Regions from separate parts of the Pseudomonas sp. 13B_2.1_Bac1 genome, predicted to be linked through region 3. Evidence: predicted binding sites of a transcription regulator. Region 3 holds the regulator's gene; each other region holds the start of a gene.
What was found. Region 3 encodes FliA, which starts transcription of late flagellar genes. Its sites were predicted from a motif close to CTAAAGTTTNNNNNNNNNNNGCCGNTAA; they were not measured.
Positions count from the first base shown of each region.

Region 1: the regulator FliA is predicted to act here: its motif matches at 991-1,018, upstream of flgM (flagellar biosynthesis anti-sigma factor FlgM).
Region 2: the regulator FliA is predicted to act here: its motif matches at 1,412-1,439, upstream of NTD80_RS04890 (flagellar protein MotY).

Region 1 covers NZ_JANLOH010000043.1:19,554-22,245, forward strand. Annotated here, with positions in the region: gene NTD80_RS09845 (flagellar brake protein) at 1-15, opposite strand, end outside; gene NTD80_RS09850 (flagella synthesis protein FlgN) at 112-582, opposite strand; gene flgM (flagellar biosynthesis anti-sigma factor FlgM) at 631-954, opposite strand; gene flgA (flagellar basal body P-ring formation chaperone FlgA) at 1,095-1,859, opposite strand; gene NTD80_RS09865 (chemotaxis protein CheV) at 1,953-2,692, shown strand, end outside.
Region 2 covers NZ_JANLOH010000022.1:13,120-15,811, reverse strand. Annotated here, with positions in the region: gene rnt (ribonuclease T) at 1-303, opposite strand, end outside; gene pyrC (dihydroorotase) at 300-1,346, opposite strand; gene NTD80_RS04890 (flagellar protein MotY) at 1,503-2,411, shown strand; gene NTD80_RS04885 (argininosuccinate synthase) at 2,553-2,692, shown strand, end outside.
Region 3 covers NZ_JANLOH010000114.1:47,249-57,570, reverse strand. Annotated here, with positions in the region: gene flhA (flagellar biosynthesis protein FlhA) at 1-340, shown strand, start outside; gene flhF (flagellar biosynthesis protein FlhF) at 353-1,669, shown strand; gene fleN (flagellar synthesis regulator FleN) at 1,776-2,609, shown strand; gene fliA (RNA polymerase sigma factor FliA) at 2,606-3,346, shown strand; gene NTD80_RS29825 (chemotaxis response regulator CheY) at 3,517-3,891, shown strand; gene NTD80_RS29820 (protein phosphatase CheZ) at 3,910-4,698, shown strand; gene NTD80_RS29815 (chemotaxis protein CheA) at 4,710-6,914, shown strand; gene NTD80_RS29810 (chemotaxis response regulator protein-glutamate methylesterase) at 6,962-8,098, shown strand; gene NTD80_RS29805 (flagellar motor protein) at 8,098-8,838, shown strand; gene motD (flagellar motor protein MotD) at 8,902-9,789, shown strand; gene NTD80_RS29795 (ParA family protein) at 9,841-10,322, shown strand, end outside.

The sequences.
Region 1 (2,692 bases), on a different contig from region 3:
AAGGGCGTTGAACACGGTTCTTCCATCTCCAGACAAAATACGACTACACGCAAGAGCAGGCATTTTGCCAGTATGTGGCGCGACTTGGATAGGCCGCGCGGTAAACGGGCATCAGGCTTGGCTGCGGGTGCTTGGCTTGACCAGGCGCGAGGTGGATCCCTGGGCGTTGTAAAGCGCCGGAGGCTCACCGCCGTGAAGTATACGCAACTGGTTGGCGGTCGTAGCTTGCTGAAGCTGGATCGACTGACCGTTGAGCAGGTTGGCTTCCTGGCACTGGGCGAGCAATTGATTGAGTTCTTTGCTCTGGGCCAGCAATTGATCGCCGACCGAGGAGTGGCTGGCCAATTGTGCCAGGCCATCATGGTCTGCCGGCAGGCCAAGGCTGATGAGGATTTCGCTGCGTTTTTTGCCGTGCTGTTCCAGCAGGACAATCAGCGATTGTTTGCGCGCCAGAATTTCTTCCAGCAAGGGCATGTCCCGGCCGAAGAGTGCCAGGGATTCTTCTTTCAGCAGCTCGAGCAAGTGTTGCGTCGGCGCTAGATCATCAATGATCAGTTGAAGCAAATGTTCGTCGTGATGCATGGCTGGCCTTGGGGTTTAAGCGTCCAAAAGCCCGGCGCAGGCCTTTGCCTAGCGCTCGGCTTCGAAATTAAGCAGCTTGCTGGCTACACGGTTGCTGTCGACTTTATAGCTGCCATCGGCGATTGCCTGTTTCAATTCGGCCACGCGGGCTTTATTGACTACCGGTTGATCGCGCAGCGAGTCAGTGACCTTCTGCAACTGTTGAGCCTCATTGCTCAGGTGTACGGATTCCCCGCTCTGGCTGGCGCTCGCCTGTTCTGCCTTCGCGGGCAGTGGCTGGGCCTTGGCTTCTACGCTGTCCTTGGTACCGCTGGTACGCGTAGGGCCTGACGTTGCCGGGGTGTTATTCAAACGACTGAAATCGATGACCATGATAAAAAACCTCTGGGTATTTGGACGCTTGCCATGTTTTCGGCCATACCCGGACAAACTTTAGGCGCAATTGACAATAAACTGCACAGGCCGGCACCCAACCCACAGTGTAGGAAAAGCCGGCGTCCGATACCAGCGGTCTATAGAGCCACCTCCACTTGACCGGGTGCCGTCACCCGCGCCTTGATCACCCGGTTCGAGTTGAGGTTCTTCACCCGGATCTGCTCGCTCATGCCGCCATTGGACAGCGCCTCGCCTGGCATCTTTACCTGCAGCGCGCCGCTGCTGGCGGAAATCACCACCTGGTCGCCCTTGCGGATCACCTCCGCCTGCTCCAGGTGCACCAGGGTAATGACCTGGTCGGTGACCACTGGTCGGGTCAATTTTTGTCCGACGGCCTGGTCGAGGGAGGTCAGGTAGCCCTGATTGATCATGCTGATGTCGCGTTCGCGTAGGACAACGTCCTCGAAACCGATGATGCCAGTGCGTTTCAGCGGGCGGGCCACCACCACCACATCCCGGAACAATTTGACCTGCGCCGGCACGAACACGGTCCAGGGCGAGGCGCCTTCGCAGCGAACTTTCACCGTCACGCGGCCGATGGGCTGGGCGGGACTTTCCAGGGTGGCTGTCAATTCCTTGTCGCACATTGGCATGCGCAGGCGCGGATCGAGCTGGCTGACCTGGATTTCATAACGCCCGGGCGTCTGGGTGGTCGCCAGATAATCTTCTACAGTGAACTCAAGAAAGCCCTGAGTGACGCCGATAAGTAGATCAGGCAATGTGACGTTATCGGCGCGGGCCGTGGTTCCCAGGCTCAAGGCGAGCAATGCCATCGAGACGCAGAGCAATCTGCAGTACCGTGGGGAGCCGGGGCGTCGGGAAACTGTCGTTTTAATATCCATGATCTGTAAATTGCAAAGCTCGTGCCGTTTAGTGTTGGGTGCGCGTCTGCCCTTTAGGGAACAGGCCAAAGGTTTTAGCGTAGGAGTAAAGGCATGGCAGGAGTAATGGATTCAGTAAACCAGCGGACACAGCTGGTAGGGCAGAATCGCCTGGAGTTGTTGCTTTTTCGCCTGGATGGCAAACAGTTGTATGGCATCAACGTGTTCAAGGTGCGGGAAGTGTTGCAGTGCCCCAAGCTGACGATCATGCCCAAGTCCAGTCCCGTGGTGTGCGGCGTCGCCAACATCCGCGGCGCGACCATCCCGATTCTCGACCTGGCGCTGGCCACCGGTTCGCCGGCCCTGCAGGACCGCGAGAATCCGTTCGTGATCATTACCGAGTACAACACCAAGACCCAGGGTTTCCTGGTGCGCTCGGTGGAGCGCATCGTCAACATGAACTGGGAAGAGATCCATCCGCCGCCCAAGGGCACCGGCCGCGATCACTACCTCACGGCGGTGACGCGGGTCGATAACCAGTTGGTGGAAATCATCGACGTGGAGAAGATCCTCGCCGAAGTGGCGCCGACCTCGGAATCGATTTCCGTGGGCGTGGTGGACGCCGAGACGGCACACAAGGCGATTTCCTTGCGTGTGCTGACGGTGGACGACTCCTCGGTGGCGCGCAAGCAGGTGACCCGTTGCCTGCAGACCGTCGGTGTGGAAGTGGTGGCGCTCAATGATGGTCGCCAGGCGCTGGATTACCTGCGCAAGCTGGTGGACGAAGGCAAGAAGCCGGAAGAAGAATTCTTGATGATGATCTCTGACATCGAGATGCCGGAAATGGACGGCTA
Region 2 (2,692 bases), on a different contig from region 3:
CACCGCCATGCGCAGTGGGTGATCGAGCTTGATCCCGGTGAATTCCAGGGCTGCTGCTTCGATATTGGCGCCTTCGAACGGCTCGACGCGAAAGAAGTGGGTGTGCTCCGGGAACACAAAACCCTGTTCATCCATGCCGATGGTGGTGGCGGCGATTTCCAGCAAGGCGTCGGTGGCGCAATTGAAACCACCAGTCTCTACGTCGATAACGACCGGCAGATAACCGCGAAACCGCTCGGCCATCGGGTGACGGGAGCCGCCACCACTGTGCTCGTGTTCGTCATCGTAATGGTCTTCACTCACTTGCTTTCCTCCAGCAGGCGCCAGCGCAGTGTTTCACCGGCGCGCAGCGGGATAACAGTCAGCTCGCCAAACGGCAGGCTGGCAGGGGCGGTCCAGTCTTCACGGACCAGGGTAATGCGGTCGGTGTTCGCCGGCAGGCCGTAGAAACGCGGGCCGTTGAGGCTGGCGAAACCTTCGAGCTTGTCCAGGGCGTTGCGTTGTTCAAACGCTTCGGCATACAACTCGATGGCGGCATACGCGGTGTAGCAGCCGGCACAGCCACACGCGGCTTCCTTGGCGTGTTGGGCATGGGGCGCGGAGTCGGTGCCGAGGAAGAACTTCGGATTACCGCTGGTCGCTGCATCCAGCAGGGCGACCTGATGGGTGTTGCGCTTGAGAATCGGCAGGCAATAGAAATGCGGCCGAATCCCGCCCACCAGCATGTGGTTGCGGTTGTAGAGCAGGTGATGCGCAGTGATGGTCGCGCCCACATTGGCCGAAGCCTCAGTGACGAACTGCACCGCATCGGCCGTGGTGATGTGTTCGAACACCACCTTCAGGGTCGGGAACAGCTCGACCACGCGGCGCATGTGCTCGTCGATGAAGATCTTCTCGCGATCGAACACGTCGACATCACCACGGGTCACTTCGCCGTGGATCAGCAGCGGCATGCCGACTTCCGCCATGGCTTCGATGGCCGGCAGGATCTTGTCGATACTGGTCACGCCGGAATCGGAGTTGGTGGTCGCGCCCGCCGGGTACAGCTTGGCGGCGTGCACGAAACCGCTGGCCTTGGCCTGGCGAATCTCTTCAGGCTGGGTGCGGTCGGTGAGATAGAGCACCATCAACGGTTCAAAGCGGCTGCCGGCCGGCCGCGCAGCGAGGATACGCTGGCGATAGGCGTCGGCTTCAGCGGCGTTGCGCACCGGAGGTACCAGGTTGGGCATGATGATGGCGCGGCCAAACGTGCGCGCTACATCGGCCACGGTTTGAGGCAACGCAGCACCATCGCGAAGATGAATATGCCAGTCGTCGGGACGCAGCAGGGTCAGGCGGTCGGACATTGGGGATTCCAGGCGGGTCAATCTGGTGGGAATGCTACCGGAAAAGACTCTTGCAGGCACTCGCTATCAAGTTTTGCCGGATGCAACCGATAGCCCTAGGTATGCCTTAACGATGTATGACGCTTTGAAGTGTTGTAGAAACCAGTGGAGCCTTCCGTGCGCCAGCATTACCTAGCCCTGCTCAGTGTGTTCGCCAGCCTGCCTGCGATGGCCCTCACGTTCCAGACACGTCTGGAGAACATTGAGTGGAAGGTGGAAGGCGATCAGTTCGAGTGCCGCCTGACCCAGCCAATCACTGATTTCGGCTCGGGTGAGTTCGTGCGCCGGGCTGGCGAGCAGGCAACATTTCGTCTGAAAGCCTACAGCGGCGCGCTGGGCGCGGGCTCTGCCACGTTGCTGGCGGCGGCTGCCCCTTGGCAACCGGGCCGGGGCGATATCAACCTCGGGGCGGTGCGGGCAGGCAGTGGCGATGTACTCTTCAACAGCTCTCAGGCCCAGGCCGGGCGCTTGTTCACCGGTTTGCTGGAAGGACGTAGCCCGACCGTGCGGCATTACGGGCGCGAAGGCGGCTATTCGGAAATTCGCCTGTTGCCGGTGAAATTCAACAAGGCCTACAACGACTATCAGTTGTGTACCACCAAGTTGCTGCCGATGAATTACGATCAGGTCAAGCAGACCGAAGTCGGTTTCCCCGGTGGCGGCATCGAGCTGGATGCGGCTGCGAAGAAAAAACTGTCGGTGATTCTTGCGTTCATGAAGGCCGACCCCACCGTCAACCATATCGAGTTGAACGGGCATTCGGACAACAGTGGCAATCGCCTCACCAACCGCGATGTCTCGCGCCGCCGCGCGTTGGCGGTGATGGATTACTTCAAGGCCAATGGTATCCAGGAGTCGCAGATCACCATGCGTTTCCACGGCGAAAGCTATCCCTTGGCACCCAACACCAATGCGGCCAACCGGGCGCGCAACCGCCGCGTGAATATTCAGCTGGAGCGCGGGGCCGCTCCCGAGAAGCCGGCGCCCCAGGCTACTGCGCCGAGCAACCCGGCACACACATCATAAGCCCGTCCCTGTGATGCGACCATCGGTCGCTCACTCGACATAATCTGTCGCTTTATCTTCATTTGCTGTCGCGCCTCTGTAAATTCACGGTTTTGGTCGGTAGAATCGACGGCTTTCCGTACAACCCCGTGGAGTGATGGCATGGCCGACGTAAACAAGGTCGTTCTCGCGTATTCCGGCGGCCTGGACACTTCGGTGATCCTCAAGTGGCTGCAGGATACTTATAACTGTGAAGTGGTGACCTTCACCGCTGACCTGGGTCAGGGCGAAGAGGTCGAACC
Region 3 (10,322 bases):
AAGCATTGTAGGGCTTGACTCTGAGCTGCCTGTGATCACCTTGGAACCAAGGTTGGAACAAATATTGCTCAATAGTATTCAGAAGGCAGGACAAGGCCAGGAAGAGGGCGTTCTGCTGGAGCCAAGCATGGCTGAGAAGCTGCAGCGTTCGTTGATCGATGCCGCGCAGCGCCAGGAAATGCAGGGCCAACCAGTGATCCTGCTGGTGGCCGGCCCCGTCCGGGCGATGTTGTCGCGGTTTGGGCGCCTGGCAGTACCGAATTTGCACGTTTTGGCTTATCAGGAAATTCCTGACAACAAGCAAGTGACTATCGTCGCGACAGTAGGGCCCAACGGCTGAGGGTAGTGGGTTATGCAAGTTAAGCGTTTTTTCGCCGCCGATATGCGTCAGGCCATGAAACTGGTTCGTGATGAGCTGGGCGCCGACGCCGCGATTATCGGTAACCGTCGTATTGCCGGCGGTGTCGAGCTGACGGCTGCCCTGGATTACACTCCCCAGGCCCTGGCCCCGCGCGTCCCGAACATGGAACTCGAAGACGAGCTGCGCAAGACGGCCTCGCGCATTGTCTCGGCCCAGGCCGAACTGAGCATGCGTGGCGACAGCGACGCCACTACCAACCGCCAGTTGTTCGCCGGCCTGCCGCTGACCGCTGCCGAGCCGCTGGTCGAGCCTACCTTCGTTGAACCCCCGCGTCCTGCAGCGCCGGCCCCGGCCGCCGCAGTCGACCAGCGCGTGTTCGACTCGATGCGCTTTGAACTCAATGGCCTGCGCGAGCTGCTGGAAGTGCAACTCGGCTCCCTCGCCTGGAACCAGCTGCAAGGCAGCAAGCCGCAACAGGCCAACCTGTGGCGTCGCCTGCAACGCATCGGCCTGTCCGGCCCGTTGTCGCGCGACCTGCTGGCCCTGACCACTGAAATCGAAGAACCTCGCCAGGCCTGGCGCATGTTGCTGGCCCACTTGGCGCGGATGATCGTCACCCCGGAAATCGAGCCGCTGGAAGAGGGCGGTGTGATCGCCATGGTCGGCCCTGCCGGCATGGGCAAGACCACCACCCTGGCCAAGCTGGCCGCCCGTTACGTGCTCAAGTACGGCGCGCAGAATATCGCGCTGGTGAGCATGGACAGCTACCGTATTGGTGCCCAGGAACAGCTCAAGACCTTGGGCCGGATCCTCAATGTGTCGGTGACCCATGTCGACCCGGGCCAATCCCTGGCCAACGCCCTCGACCCGCTGCTGCGCAAGCGCGTGGTGTTGATCGACACCGCCGGCCTGCAAGCCAGCGACCCGGCGTTGCGCATGCAGCTGGAAAGCCTGGCCGGGCGCGGCATCAAGTCGAAAAATTACCTGGTGCTTGCAACCACCAGCCAGAAACAGGTTCTTACCGCTGCGTACCATAGCTACAAACGCTGCGGCCTGGCCGGCTGCATCCTCACCAAGCTCGACGAAACCGCGAGCCTGGGCGAGGTGTTGAGCCTGGCCATCAGTCATGAGTTGCCGGTCGCCTACCTGACCGACGGCCCGCGGATTCCGGATGATCTGCATCTGCCGCGCCGTCATCAGTTGGTCAGCCGTGCAGTCAGCGTGCAAATGCAAGAAGAGCCTAGCGAGGAAGCGATGGCCGATATGTTCGCCGACCTCTATCACAGCCCGGCAAAGCGGGTGGGTTGAGGGCAGGATGAACACCGTGAAATGTACCTACATCGATGGTCTGCAAGCGATTCACGCGGCCAAGCCATGTAGCCTGCGTCTAAGCAAGACAAGGTAAAGAAATAAAATGGGCAGCATGCATCCCGTACAGGTGATCGCGGTGACCGGCGGCAAAGGTGGCGTCGGGAAAACTAACGTGTCAGTGAATTTGTCCCTGGCCCTGGCAGAGCTTGGCCGTCGCGTCATGCTGCTGGATGCTGACCTGGGGCTGGCGAACGTCGACGTTCTGCTGGGGCTGACGCCCAAACACACGCTTGCCGATGTGATCGAAGGGCGCTGCGAGCTGCGCGACGTGCTGCTGCAGGGCCCTGGCGGTATCCGCATCGTGCCGGCCGCCTCCGGCACCCAGAGCATGGTGCACCTGAGCCCGGCGCAGCATGCCGGCCTGATCCAGGCGTTCAGCGATATCGGCGACAACCTCGACGTGCTGGTGATCGACACCGCCGCCGGGATTGGCGAGTCCGTGGTCAGCTTCGTGCGCGCTGCGCAGGAAGTCCTGTTGGTGGTCTGCGATGAACCCACCTCGATCACCGACGCCTATGCCCTGATCAAACTGCTTAACCGTGACTACGGCATGAACCGCTTCCGCGTGCTGGCGAACATGGCCCAGAGTCCACAGGAAGGGCGCAATCTGTTCGCCAAGTTGACCAAGGTCACGGATCGCTTCCTCGATGTCGCCTTACAATACGTCGGCGCAGTTCCCTACGACGAGTGTGTACGCAAGGCTGTGCAAAAGCAGCGTGCAGTCTACGAAGCGTTCCCTCGTTCCAAATGCGCCTTGGCGTTCAAGGCTATTGCCCAGAAGGTCGATACCTGGCCGTTGCCTGCCAACCCTCGGGGGCATCTGGAGTTTTTCGTCGAGCGATTGGTGCATCAGACGAGCGCAGGACCGGTGCTATGACATCCAGCGGCTACAACCTTTACAAGAAATCGGCACGTGACAGCCAGGGTGAATTGATTGAGCGCTATGCGCCGCTGGTCAAGCGCATCGCTTATCACTTGCTGGCACGCCTGCCCGCCAGCGTCCAGGTCGAAGACCTGATCCAGGCGGGCATGATCGGCCTGCTCGAAGTGTCGACCAAATACGACGCGAGCAAGGGCGCGAGTTTCGAGACGTATGCGGGTATCCGCATCCGTGGCGCGATGCTCGATGAAGTGCGTAAAGGTGACTGGGCGCCGCGTTCGGTGCATCGCAATACGCGCATGGTCAGTGACGCAATTCGCGCAATTGAAGCAAAAACCGGTCGCGACGCTAAAGATCACGAAGTTGCGGCCGAACTCCAATTGAGTCTCGACGATTACTACGGGATTTTGAACGATACCTTGGGCAGCCGCCTGTTCAGTTTCGACGACCTGTTGCAGGACGGCGAACACGAAGGGCTGCACGAGGACGGCGCGAGTGCTCATCTGGAGCCGTCGCGCGACCTGGAGGATGAACGCTTCCAGGGTGCGTTGGCGGACGCGATTGCCAATTTGCCGGAGCGTGAGCGACTGGTGTTGGCGCTGTACTACGACGAAGAGCTGAACCTCAAGGAAATCGGTGAGGTCCTGGGGGTCAGCGAATCGCGGGTCAGCCAGTTGCACAGCCAGTGCGCAGCCCGCTTGCGGGGGCGTTTGGGAGAGTGGCGAGCGCGCTGACAGGCAGTGTTGGGGAGCACTGCAAACCACACCGCGAGGGTGATTGACCCTCGCGGGATCGGCCCGTGGTGCCCCCGGCAGTCCTTTTTGTGTAATGCCTGTTGATTGAAATGGCGCGTCCAGGTGCTGGGCGCGTTTAAGACTGCTTGGAGGTCGAATTGGACAAGAACATGAAAATCCTCATCGTTGATGACTTCTCAACGATGCGGCGGATCATAAAAAACCTGTTGCGTGACCTTGGGTTCACTAACACGGTCGAGGCGGATGACGGCATTACGGCGATTCCGATCCTCAACAGCGGGAGCATCGACTTTCTGGTAACGGACTGGAACATGCCGGGCATGACCGGTATCGACTTGCTGCGCCATGTGCGCGCCGACGAAAAACTGCGCAGCCTTCCCGTGCTGATGGTGACCGCCGAAGCCAAGCGTGAGCAGATCATCGAAGCCGCCCAAGCCGGGGTCAACGGTTACGTGGTCAAGCCATTCACTGCATTGGCCTTGAAAGAGAAGATCGAAAAAATCTTCGAACGCATCCACGGCTAATGCCATCGCGGGGGAGCTATGGAGCATAAAGAAACGTCACAGGGAGACTTTGAGTCGACCCTGAAAAAGCATGCTCACCAGTTGGTCGACAGCCTTGAAAAAGGCCAGTTCGGCGACGCGGTGCAGTTAATCCATGAGCTCAACCAGACCCGTGACCGCGGCCTGTATCAGGAAGTGGGCAAGCTCACACGCGAGCTGCACAGTGCGATTGTCAATTTCCAGATTGACCCGCACATGCCCCAGGCCGAAGAAATTTCGCAAATCACCGACGCGACCGAACGCCTGTCCTATGTGGTCAGGCTGACTGAAGCGGCGGCCAACCGCACCATGGACCTGGTGGAAAACGCCACGCCTCTGGTCAATGGCATGGCCACCGAAGCCCAGGCCCTGAGCCACGATTGGGGCCGCTTCATGCGCCGCGAAGTGGGGGCTGAGGAGTTTCGTGAACTGGCGCGTCGGGTCGACGGATTCTTGTCACGCAGCGAGCAGGAAAACCGCACGGTTTCCAGCAACCTCAATGACATTCTGCTGGCCCAGGATTACCAGGACCTCACCGGCCAGGTGATCAAGCGTGTGACCCAGTTGGTCACCGAAGTGGAAAGCAACCTGCTCAAACTGGTGCTCATGGCCGGCCAGGTAGACCGTTTTGCCGGCATCGAACATGACCGTGAAGCGATCCTCTCGGAAAAAGATCCACAAAAACATCTCGCCAAGGGTGAAGGTCCGCAGATTCATGCCGATAAACGTGAAGACGTTGTGTCAGGTCAGGATGACGTAGATGACCTGTTATCCAGTTTAGGCTTCTAAGGAGCACCCACATGAGCTTCGGCGCCGATGAAGAAATCCTTCAGGATTTCCTTGTAGAGGCCGGCGAAATTTTAGAGCAACTGTCCGAGCAACTGGTCGAGCTGGAAAGCCGTCCGGATGATGCGAACCTGCTCAATGCAATTTTTCGCGGTTTTCACACTGTAAAAGGGGGCGCCGGCTTCCTCCAGCTCCATGAGCTGGTGGAGTGCTGCCACATCGCCGAGAACGTGTTCGACATCCTGCGCAAGGGTGAGCGTCACGTTGACTCGGAATTGATGGACGTGATTCTCGAAGCACTGGATGCGGTCAACGGCATGTTCAGCGAAGTCCGCGAACGTGCCCCGATCACTGCGGCCACCCCGGAACTGCTCGCCGCCCTGGCGCGCCTGGCAGAACCGGCAGACACCTCGGCAGCGCCCGTGGCGCAAGCTGAGCCTGCGCCTGTGGCAGAGCCTGAAGCGGATGTGACGGACAGCGAGTTCGAGCAGTTGCTCAACTCCCTCAATGCGGTGAAAGCCGAGGCTGAAGCGCCTGCTGCAGCCGCGCCACAAGCGCCGACCAGCGAAGACATTACCGACGCAGAATTTGAATCCCTGCTCGACCAGCTGCACGGCAAAGGCCAGTTCGCGGCCGACGCCGTGGCCCCTGCCGCCGCTGCGGATGCGCCTGCCGCGTCGACCAGCACCGACATCACCGATGACGAATTCGAAGCACTGCTCGACCAACTGCATGGCAAAGGTACCTTCGCGGCCGACGCCTTGCCGGAAGTCGCCGCGACTGCCACTGCGCCGGCCGCTGCGGCAGAACCTGCGGGCGACGGTCTGATCAGCGACCACGAGTTCGAATCCCTGCTCGACGAATTGCACGGCAAGGGCAAGTTCAGCGAAGTGGCTCCGGCTGCCGCCGCGACCGCCACCCCGGTGGCGGCAAAACCGGCGCCGGCCAAGGCCGCTGCACCTGCTGCCAAACCGGCCCCGGCACCTGCCGCCGCCCCGGCTGCTGCTCGCGCGCCGGCCGCTGCCGTGGCCGAGAAGCCGGCCAGTGAAGCCGAAACCACCGTGCGGGTCGATACCGCGCGCCTGGACGACATCATGAACATGGTCGGCGAACTGGTGCTGGTGCGTAACCGCCTCGTGCGCCTGGGCCTGAGCAGTGGCGATGAAGCCATGCAAAAGGCCGTGTCGAACCTCGACGTGGTCACCGCCGACCTGCAGACCGCCGTGATGAAGACGCGGATGCAGCCGATCAAGAAAGTCTTCGGGCGCTTCCCGCGTCTGGTTCGCGACCTGGCACGCCAGCTCAAGAAAGAGATCAACCTGGAACTGGTGGGCGAAGAGACCGACCTCGACAAGAACCTGGTCGAGGCCCTGGCCGATCCGCTGGTCCACTTGGTGCGCAACGCCGTCGACCACGGCGTCGAAACCCCGGAAGAGCGCGAAGCTTCGGGCAAGTCGCGCAACGGCAAAGTGATTCTGGCGGCCGAGCAGGAGGGTGACCACATCCTGCTGTCGATCACCGATGACGGCAAGGGCATGGACCCGACCATCCTGCGCAATATCGCGGTCAAGCGCGGCGTGATGGATAAGGACGCCGCCGACCGCCTGACCGACACCGAGTGCTACAACCTGATCTTCGCCCCAGGCTTCTCGACCAAGACCGAGATTTCCGACGTGTCCGGCCGTGGCGTCGGCATGGACGTGGTGAAGACCAAGATCAGCCAGCTCAACGGCTCGATCAACATCTACTCGACCAAGGGCCAGGGTTCGAAGATCGTCATCAAGGTGCCGTTGACCCTGGCGATCATGCCGACCCTGATGGTGATGCTGGGCAACCAGGCGTTCGCCTTCCCGCTGGTCAACGTCAACGAAATTTTCCACCTCGACCTGTCGCGCACCAACGTGGTGGACGGCCAGGAAGTGGTGATCGTGCGCGACAAGGCGTTGCCACTGTTCTACCTCAAGCGCTGGCTGGTGGCATCGGCCAAGCATGAAGAGCAGCGCGAAGGCCATGTGGTGATTCTCTCCGTGGGCACCCAGCGTATCGGCTTCGTGGTCGATCAACTGGTGGGCCAGGAAGAAGTGGTCATCAAGCCTTTGGGCAAAATGCTGCAGGGAACCCCGGGCATGTCGGGTGCGACCATCACCGGTGACGGTCGGATCGCGCTGATTCTGGATGTTCCGAGCATGCTCAAGCGTTACGCCGCTCGGCGTATTTGATTCTGGTGGGGCAGGGCGGTTTGCCCGCCCCGTCTAACGGAGTGTTTATGGTAGTCAAGGTCCTGGTGGTGGACGATTCGGGTTTCTTCCGCCGCCGCGTCTCGGAAATTCTTTCCGCCGATCCAACGATTCAAGTGATCGGCACGGCCACCAACGGCAAAGAGGCGATCGATCAGGCTATCGCGTTGAAGCCCGACGTGATCACCATGGACTACGAGATGCCGATGATGGATGGCATCACGGCTGTCCGTCACATCATGCAGCGCTGCCCGACCCCGGTGTTGATGTTCTCCTCGCTCACCCACGAAGGCGCCCGGGTCACCCTGGATGCGCTGGATGCCGGTGCGGTGGACTTCCTGCCGAAGAATTTCGAAGACATCTCGCGCAACCCCGAGAAGGTCAAGCAACTGCTGTGCGAGAAAGTCCACAGCATTTCCCGCAGTAACCGTCGCAGCCTGTTCAGCACGCCTGCACCTGCACCTGCACCTGCACCGGTTGCGGCGCCGGCCCCGGCCCCTGCGTTTGGTCGACCTGCGCCTGCGCCCGCCCCGGTGGCTCGGCCTGCCGTGGCCCCGGCCCGCGCTCCGGCGCCCAGCGCCCATTCGCCCGCGCCCAAGCGCAAGGCCTACAAGCTGGTCGCCATCGGTACCTCCACCGGCGGCCCGGTGGCCTTGCAGCGCGTGTTGACGCAATTGCCGGCCAACTTCCCGGCGCCGATCGTGTTGATCCAGCACATGCCGGCGGCCTTCACCAAGGCCTTCGCCGAACGCCTGGACAAGCTCTGCCGCATCAGCGTCAAGGAAGCCGAGGATGGCGACATCCTGCGTCCAGGCCTGGCGCTGCTGGCGCCGGGTGGCAAGCAGATGATGGTCGACGGGCGTGGTGCGATCAAAATCCTGCCGGGCGACGAGCGCCTCAACTACAAGCCGTGCGTGGACATCACCTTCGGTTCGGCGGCCAAGTCCTACGGCGACAAAGTTCTGGCGGTGGTGCTCACCGGCATGGGCGCCGATGGCCGTGAAGGCGCACGCCTGCTCAAGCAGGGCGGCAGCGCGATCTGGGCCCAGGACGAAGCCAGCTGCGTGATCTATGGCATGCCCATGGCGATCGTCAAGGCTGACCTGGCCGACGCCGTCTACAGCCTGGACGAGATCGGCAAGCATCTGGTGGAGGCCTGCCTCTGATGGATGTATTGAGCCTGATCGGCATCATCATGGCGTTTGTCGCGATCATCGGCGGCAACTACCTCGAAGGCGGCCACCTCGGCGCCCTGGCCAACGGCCCGGCGGCCTTGATCGTGATCGGCGGCACGGTCGGCGCGGCCCTGTTGCAGTCGCCCTTGAGTTCGTTCAAGCGCGCCATGCAGATCCTGGTGTGGATTATTTTCCCGCCACGCGTGGACCTGCCCGGCGGCATCGACCGCGTGGTCAACTGGAGCCTCACCGCCCGCAAGGAAGGCCTGCTCGGCCTGGAAGGCGTGGCCGATGCCGAGCCCGACAGCTACGCGCGCAAAGGCCTGCAATTGCTGGTGGACGGCGCCGAGCCGGAAGCGATTCGCAGCATCCTGGAAGTGGATTTCTACACCCAGGAAAGCCGCGACATCAACGCGGCCAAAGTCTTTGAAAGCATGGGCGGCTACGCGCCGACCATCGGCATCATCGGTGCGGTGATGGGCCTGATCCACGTGATGGGCAACCTGGCCGACCCGTCGCAACTGGGCAGCGGCATTGCCGTGGCGTTCGTGGCCACCATCTACGGTGTCGCGAGTGCCAACCTGGTGCTGCTGCCGGTGGCCAGCAAGCTCAAGTCCATCGCCATGCGCCAGTCGCGTTACCGCGAGATGTTGCTCGAAGGCATCCTGTCGATTGCCGAGGGTGAGAACCCGCGGTCGATCGAATTGAAGCTCCAGGGCTTCATGGATTGATGAACATGGCTATCGACTTGTGGCGAGCGGTCACATGATTTACGTAAAGAGAGGTGTCAGCCTGTGAGCCGTCGCCGTCGCGAGCCTGAAGAGCACGTCAACCACGAACGCTGGCTGGTGTCCTACGCGGACTTCATCACCTTGCTGTTCGCGTTTTTCGTGGTGATGTACTCCATCTCGTCGATCAACGAAGGCAAGTACAAAGTCATTTCCCAGGCGCTGATCGGGGTATTCAACGACGCCGACCGCGCCCTCAAGCCGATCCCCATTGGCGAGGAACGGCCCAAGACCGTGACCCCGGCCAAGCCGCTGGTCAATGACAGCGATGAAACCGCCGCCGGCGTGGGTGGCACCAGTGACCCGCTGAAAAGCATTGCCGACGACATCAGCGCCGCGTTCGGCGACCTGATCAGTTCCAATCAGATGACCGTGCGCGGCAATGAGTTGTGGGTGGAGATCGAACTCAACTCCAGCCTGCTGTTCGCCAGCGCCGATGCAATGCCCAGCGACCAGGCGTTCACCATCATCGACAAGGTGGCGGCGATCCTCAGGCCGTTCGAAAACCCGATCCATGTGGAAGGCTTTACCGACAATTTCCCGATCAGCACCGCGCAGTACCCGACCAACTGGGAGCTGTCGTCGGCGCGGGCCGCGAGCATCGTGCGCATGCTCGCGATGCAGGGCGTAAACCCCGGGCGCCTGGCCTCGGTGGGCTATGGCGAGTTCCAGCCGGTGGCCAACAACGCCACGGTGGAAGGCCGCGCGCGCAACCGCCGGGTGGTACTGGTGGTCTCGCGCAACCTGGATGTGCGCCGCAGCCTGACCGGTACCGGCACTGCCAATGCAACACCGGACGCGGCCTTGAAGCGGGCTGGCACACAAACTGCACCGGCCCCTGCAAAGCCGCCGGTGCGTCAGAGTGCCGTCAATTCTCCGTCGCCGGCTCAATAACCTTATGCAATGTCTCGGTCGCGCCTGTGCCTGCCGGGAGGAACCATCCGAATGAGAGTCTGGGCAGTTGCCAATCAAAAAGGTGGAGTCGGCAAGACCACCACCTCCATCGCCTTAGCCGGTTTGCTGGCCGAGGCGGGCAAGCGTGTGGTCGTAGTGGACCTGGACCCGCATGGCTCCATGACCAGTTATTTCGGCTACGACCCGGATGCGCTGGAGCACAGCTGCTACGACCTGTTCCTGCACAAGGGCAGCGTGCCGGCCGACCTGCCCGGGCAACTGCTGCTGCCCACCAGCAACGAGAGTATTTCCCTGTTGCCGTCGAGCACCGCGCTGGCCACCCTCGAGCGCCAGTCGCCGGGGCAGAGCGGCCTGGGCCTGGTGATCGCCAAGACCCTGGCGCAACTGTGGCAGGACTTCGACTACGCGATCATCGACAGCCCGCCTTTACTCGGCGTGCTGATGGTCAACGCCTTGGCGGCCAGCCAGCAACTGGTGATCCCGGTGCAGACCGAGCACCTCGCGGTCAAAGG